DNA from 3 places in the Arthrobacter sp. UKPF54-2 genome. Region 1 is predicted to be linked to each of the others. Evidence: riboswitches for the same ligand, from Rfam matches in the RefSeq annotation. Region 1 holds a riboswitch; each other region holds the start of a gene.
What was found. A riboswitch is a leader RNA that binds a small molecule or an ion and turns the genes downstream of it on or off. The one in region 1 is predicted to bind cyclic di-AMP.
Positions count from the first base shown of each region.

Region 2: it holds a riboswitch for cyclic di-AMP, as region 1 does, so the genes downstream of both, E7Y32_RS03015 (hypothetical protein) here and E7Y32_RS12620 (NlpC/P60 family protein) in region 1, are expected to answer to the same signal.
Region 3: it holds a riboswitch for cyclic di-AMP, as region 1 does, so the genes downstream of both, E7Y32_RS02200 (M23 family metallopeptidase) here and E7Y32_RS12620 (NlpC/P60 family protein) in region 1, are expected to answer to the same signal.

Region 1 is NZ_CP040174.1:2,728,311-2,730,499, reverse strand. It holds gene E7Y32_RS12625 (dihydrofolate reductase family protein) at 1-75, shown strand, start outside; gene E7Y32_RS12620 (NlpC/P60 family protein) at 189-935, opposite strand; cyclic di-AMP (ydaO/yuaA leader) riboswitch at 940-1,133, opposite strand; gene E7Y32_RS12615 (hypothetical protein) at 1,304-1,558, shown strand; gene E7Y32_RS12610 (DNA alkylation repair protein) at 1,555-2,076, opposite strand; gene E7Y32_RS12605 (anti-sigma factor) at 2,121-2,189, opposite strand, start outside.
Region 2 is NZ_CP040174.1:695,391-697,579, forward strand. It holds gene E7Y32_RS03010 (HAMP domain-containing sensor histidine kinase) at 1-818, shown strand, start outside; cyclic di-AMP (ydaO/yuaA leader) riboswitch at 925-1,112, shown strand; gene E7Y32_RS03015 (hypothetical protein) at 1,112-1,861, shown strand; gene E7Y32_RS03020 (glyoxalase superfamily protein) at 1,998-2,189, opposite strand, start outside.
Region 3 is NZ_CP040174.1:520,350-522,538, forward strand. It holds cyclic di-AMP (ydaO/yuaA leader) riboswitch at 93-286, opposite strand; gene E7Y32_RS02200 (M23 family metallopeptidase) at 399-1,217, opposite strand; cyclic di-AMP (ydaO/yuaA leader) riboswitch at 1,222-1,464, opposite strand; gene E7Y32_RS02205 (metal-dependent transcriptional regulator) at 1,584-2,189, opposite strand, start outside.

The sequences.
Region 1 (2,189 bases):
AGCAGGACCGCGCTCACGCTCGCCGAAACGCGGACGTTCGGCAACGGCGTGGTCCGGCTGCGGTACACCAGCTGATGACGTACACCAGCTAGGGTGCCCCGGACCAGCGAAGGCCGGTGGCCGGCTGTCGTAGCGACAACCGGCCACCGGCCTTCGGGAGTAGCGCTGGTGCAATATCTACTCGGGGATTAGGCTCCGGCGCGGACGAAGGTCACGCCGCCGGTGGCGGTCAGCCAGGAGAGCGGGTGCGAGATCGTCTGGTTGGATCCGTTCATGCCGCCGCTGATGACCTGGCCGTTGCCGGCGTAGATGGCCACGTGGCCGGACTGGACGATCATGTCGCCCGGCTGCGGGTCGGCGACAACCTTGCCGTAGTTCATGAACTGCTGGGGACCCAGGTCGCCCACCGGGATGCCGGCAGCGCCGAGGGCCTTCTCGACCATGGCAGTGCAGTCCTGGGTGATGCCGATCTGGCTGTAGGCGGCAGAGAGCATCGCGGCGTTGACTCCGCCGGCCGGGGCCGGGGCCGGGGCAACGGCAGCCTGGGCCTGGACGGTGATCTTGGGGGCGGCCGGAGCCTGGGCGACGGCGGGCGCGGCCGGTGCGGCCGGTGCGGCAACGGGCTTGGGCTGCTCGACTACAGGCGCCGGCGTGGTGGCCACTGCCGGACGGTCGAAGCTGATCTGGACCGCGGAGTCGGCGGTGACCGGGGCCGAAACCTTCCCGGCGACGTCGACCGATGATGCCGGGGCGGACTCGCGCTCAGCCGGTGCGGCCGCCGCGTTGGCCGCCATGCCGCTCGTCAGGACGAGGCCGGACGCCGCCATAAGGACCGCGGCCTGGCGGCCGATGGTGCCTGGCTTGACCGAAAATGCTGAGGTCCGTCCTGCGGGGACGTCGGAACGATGGCGCGCAGCAGTAGTGCGTGAAGTCATGTTTGTAGCCTCTCCCAATGCCTGCGAGGTGAGCTGTCGGATTCGGATGGGAGGCACCCGGCCGCGGACCCGTCAGAGCGGGCTGTGCGGCTTCACCCCAAGACCCGCCGGAGCGGCAGGTCATAAGTGGTTTCCCCGTCTCTGCCAGAAGGTTGCATTCGGATCCCGGGCCGCGGCAGAGTTAGGCAATCGGCTCGGAAGCGCCCGTATCGGAAACAAACAGGCACCTATCCACGGTAACGGTACTGGGCGGTAATGTCACATTCAGGTAACGGAGGCGTGTCCTGGCGGGGAATTAGGCCTAGGGCACCGAGCACTGCCACGCATAGGATGGGCTCATCCAGCGTTCCCCGAGCGGAAGGCCCGTTATGAACCGGCATTGTGTCGCCATCTGCCAACTCAGTGACCAGCCGCAGGAGGATTTCGACGTCAATACGGAGCTGCTGGTGCTCGAGGGCGGGGAAATCCACGTCGCCACCTGGGATGCCGAACCGCGCGACGGCGGATTCGACGTCCACGTCCTGAACGACCGTGTGGATGCCCTCGGCTTTATGGTCGTGACCGACTGGCAGTTCCTCGACGGCAGGGCGTACGCCGTGGTGGAGCGCCGGCCGCAGCGCTAGGGGAACCTGCGGCTCCGGCCCGCGCCGGAACGGAGTTCGCCCGTCGGTGCCAGCAGGGCCGCTCGGCGCAGCCACGGGTCCGGGTCCTGCAGCCACCGTTCCAGGACGGCCTCGGCCCGCCTCCGGGCCGCCCCGTCAAGACCGGCGATCAGCGGCCCGACGACGTCGACCGCCAGCGGATCCGCCAGCTCGGGCAGGCGCGCACCGCGCAGAAAGCCTTCGATCCGGGTCAGGTCCGAGTTGTCCAGCACAGCGAGATGGGACTGCAGCAGGACGACAGCGGCGAGGCGGCGTTCGAAGACCGGTACCGCCCACAACTCCGAGCTGAGCGCCGTGATTCCGTCACGGCCGAGGTGCCGGTAGCGGCGGAGCGCATCCCGGACCGCGCCCCGGACGGCGCCGACGGAGGCGCCATAGGACCGGAGTTCCGGACCGAGGCGGGACCGTGTTTCCTCGGCCCGCTGCCAGGTGCTTTCGCGCTGCAGCGCCGCATCAATGAAGTCACCGGCCTCGCTCATGGGTCCATTCTGTCGCAGCCGCCAGCCCGCTCCTGCGGCCGGGGTCAACCCTGCGCGGCGAACTTACCGCGTGCGATGCTCTCTGCGGAGTGTGCCGGGTCCCCGTCGTAGGG
Region 2 (2,189 bases), 1.5 Mb from region 1:
CGCTGGAGTCGCGGCAACAAAGCGAGATGAAGGTCCGCCAGTTCGTTGCCGATGCCTCGCACGAGCTGCGGACCCCACTGACGGCCATCCGCGGCTACACGGAGCTGATGCGCATGACCGAGCACTTCACCCCGGACGGCCAGAAGTCCCTCGCCCGCGTGCAGAGCCAGTCGGAACGCATGACGGCCCTCGTGGAGGACCTGCTCCTGCTGGCCCGCCTCGACGAGGGCCAGCCGCTGAAGTTCAGCGAGGTGGATCTCTCGCAGCTCGCGATCGAGACGGTCAGCGACGAGAAGGTCATGGCCCCGGACCGCATCTGGCAGCTGGAGCTCGCCGAGGAGCCCGTGGTGGTCCGGGGGGACGCCGCCCAGCTGCACCAGGTGCTGGCGAACCTGCTCTCCAACGCGCGCAAGCACACGGAGCCCGGCACCACCGTGACGACGGCGGTGACGTCCGCCGACGACGGCACTGCCGTCCTCACCGTGACGGACAACGGCACCGGCATTGCCCCCGACTTCGTGGACCGGGTGTTCCGCCGGTTTACCCGGGCCGACGTCTCCCGCCGGAACCCCGTCACGGCCGCGGCGCCAGCCGTCGCAGTTCCGGCGCCGGAAACGGCCGCGGCGCGGGCGCGCACCGGGGCCATCGCCCCCTCCACCTCCCCCGTTCCGGCCGCGACGGCGGAGGGCACCAGCGGGTTGGGGCTCTCCATTGTGCAGGCCATCGTCGAAGCCCATGGCGGCACCGTCTACGTCACGTCCCGGCCCGGCCGCACGCAGTTCACCGTCCGCCTTCCGGCGGCGTCCCCCGCAGCCTAGTGGGGCAAGTCGCCACGCCGCCAGCCCGGCCTGCCGTTACCTAAATGTGACTTCCAAGGGAAAGTTCGGTACCGTTTTAGAGTGCGGCCATCGATCTGGCCGCGTATCCGGATTGACGCCAAACTCTGCCGCTTCCCGGATTCCGATGGATTAGGCAGAGGCGGGGGACCCAGAGTTCCCGGGCATTCTGCATCCATGCACCCTTGGGGTTAAGCCGCCACGTTGAGATTCCGTGCGGCCGGATTTTTGCATCCGAACCCGACAGCTAACTCCGTAGGCGTTGAGAGGCAAACATGACTGAATTCAAGGTACCCATGCGCCCAGAAGGCGCTAAACAGGCAGCTGAAGCCGACGTCGCGCGCCACCGCGCCGAGCCGGCCAAGCGCACGGCCCTGTCCCGGCTCGGCGCAGGTTCCAAGGGCAAGCGCGCCGCCGTCGTGGCGACCGCCCTCGCGGTCCTGCTGGGCGCGGGCGCCGCGGGCCAGGCTTCCAACACCGCCGCCCACACGGAGGCCGCGTCCAAGGACTCCTCGCTGCAGAAGCTGGAGTTCGAACAGGTCGGCAGCAACGCCCCGGCCTCCCCCTCCACCGGCACTGTGGAGGCCAAGGCTTCCGACGTTACGCCGGCCGAGGCCCCGGCCCCGCCCGCGCCGGCGGCTCCGCCCGCGCCGGCGGCTCCTGCTCCGGCGGCTCCTGCGCCGGCCGCGGCTGCCCCGGCGCAGCCGGTCGCCGTCGACGATCCCGCGGGTGCGCAGGCCTACGCCGCCTCGCAGCTGCCCGCCCATGGCTGGGCCGCCAGCGAGATGCAGTGCCTGCAGAAACTGTGGACCAAGGAGTCCGACTGGAAGACCACTGCCACGAACGCGAGCAGCGGAGCCTATGGCGTGGTCCAGGCCCTGCCCGCCGAGAAAATGGCAAGCGCCGGCGCTGACTACCGCACCAACTACCGGACCCAGATCAACTGGGGACTGAAGTACGTGCAGGACCGCTACGGCTCACCCTGCGGCGCTCTGAACTTCCACTACGCGCACAACTGGTACTAAACCGCCGCCACGCAGGCCCCGGCCCCGGCGGAAAGGCCAGGCCCCGGATCCATTGGATCCGGGGCCTTGCGTGCGTCTGTCCCCGCGCCGGCCGGGCCTGCCGGCCGGGCCCGCCGGCCGGGCCTGCGCGTGCCGGCTAGCCGTTGGGACGGTTGGGGATGTATTGCACGGCCCATTTATTGCCGTCCGGGTCGGCGAAGTAGACGAAGTGGCCCCAGTCCTGGACGTCAATGTCGCTGACGTCCACGCCGTTGTCCTTCAGCTGCCGGTGCGCGGCTTGGATGTCGCTGACCACCAGCTGGAGGCTGGGGGCGGTGCCGGGGGCGGC
Region 3 (2,189 bases), 1.3 Mb from region 1:
CGACAAGGGCAGCGCGGAGCATGGAGTTCAGCGGGCTCAACTGAGCCTCGCCAGCGCGAGAACGCGCAGCATTGTGGCGTGAAGACACGAAAGTAGCCTCTCCCAATGCCTACGAGGTGAGCTGTCGGATTCGGATGGGAGTCACCCGGCCGCGCTGCTTCCTGGGAAGCTTTGCGACTTAACCCCAAGGCCTTCTTGCGAAGACCAAAATTGGTTCCCCCGCCCCTGCCAGACGATGTCATGCGAACGGACCTTGAGCGGTGGCAGAGTTAGGCAATCCACTCAAGAGCGCCAACTTCGGAGAAGTTGGCGTGCTTCATACGGTACAGCAGTTGGGACTCAATGTCACATTCAGATCACGGCGTGTCACAGAAATGCGAGTGATCCCTCGGCTCGGTTTAGAGCCAGCCCAGCGGGTCAACGACTTCCCCGTTGACCATCACCTCGAAGTGGAGGTGGCAGCCGGTGGAGGCGCCGGTGGTGCCGCTCATCGCCACCACATCGCCGCGGGAAACCTGCTGGCCCACGCGGACAGTTGAGGACGACAAGTGGTTGTACGTGGTCTCCAGGCCATTGCCATGGTCGATCACGACCCGGTTGCCGCCCCCGTAGGGGTGCCAGCCGGTAAAGGTTACGGTGCCGCTGGCCGCGGCATGCACGGGCGTGCCGCACTGGGCGGCGTAGTCCTGCCCGCGGTGGAATTCTCCGACGGCGCCCGTAATGGGACTGATCCGGTAGCCGAACGGCGAGGCGGAGACCATCGTGTCCAGCGGGTGCCCGAGGCTGCCGGCGGAGGCCGCACGGGTGATGGTGCTGGCGGACTGGGCGCTGAGCAGCTGCTTGAGCTTGCCGTCCGGGTCGCCCTTGGTGGTGACAGCCGTGCGGTTGAAGTCGATCTGGGCGGCCGAAGCCTTGACCTCGGGCTGTGCCGCGGCGGACACCGAGCCGGTCTTGGCGGCGTCGGTGGCCATCACCGGGCCGGTGGCCGGGACGGTGACGGTCAGGACCAGTCCGGTGGCCGCCAGAGCGATGCCGGCCTTCTGCCCGACGCCGCTGACGGCGGCGAAGTCTGTCATCTGGCGGAAGGCGCTCCGCCGGCCGCGGCGTTCGTCGCGGTGCGCGTCACGGGGGCGCTCGACGGTTACGACGGCGGCCGGGCGCGGCTCCGGAGCGGGACCGGTCGCACGACGGCGGCCCCTGACGGTCTGGGTGGTCAAGTACGGTTCCTCTCTGGATAGCCTGCGAAGTTAGCTGTCGGATTCGGGTCAGAGAGATCAAAGACCCGGTCCGCCGGTGCAAGCATCCAGACACAGGGTCATCCAAGGGCGCCCTCGTGGATTGTTGCTTGCCGCTAGCGGACTTCACCCCAAGGCTGTTGGATCAACAGCCGTTAGTGGTTCCCCCGCCTCTGCCAGAAGGTGACTCGCCGACTGATCCGCTGGCAGAGCTCGGCTTCGGATCAGATAACGCTTTAGTATCAGTGCCAGTTATCAACTATAGGCGATTAAGGCAGGCAGTAATAATTTCGTTATCTAGCCTGTGCACAACTTGGCCCCGGTCCTGAGGACGGCGGTCCGAACAAGTTACCCGAGCGTAACGAAGACGTGGGCCGCGACTTCGGGAGGCAGTTCGAGGGCCCCCTCGATGTCCGGGACCCGGACCGAGATGTACTCCCCCACGCGTTCGAGCGAGACCCGGGCGCCGGGGCGGATTCCGCCCTCGTCGAGCTGGACCAGCAGCTCCGGTTCCACCTGGATGGGCTCGGCCAGGCGGCTCACGGTGATCCGGGAGTCTGCGCCGTAGCCGGCCATGGCGTCGAGGAGGTTGACCACGCCGTCCGCGGCCTCCGCCTGCGGGAGTCCGCCCAGGTCGGCGAGCCCTGGGATCGGATTTCCGTAGGGGGACACGGTCGGGTGGTCCAGCATCTCGAAGATGCGCCGTTCCACCCGCTCACTCATCACGTGCTCCCAGCGGCACGCTTCCTCGTGGACGTAGGCCCAGTCGAGTCCGATCACGTCGGCGAGGAGCCGTTCGGCAAGCCGGTGTTTGCGCATCACCTCGATGGCGCGTTTGCGGCCCGCTTCGGTCAGTTCCAGGTGCCGGTCGCCGGAGACCACCACCAGCCCGTCGCGTTCCATCCGGCCGACGGTCTGGGACACGGTGGGGCCGGAGTGACGGAGCCGTTCGGC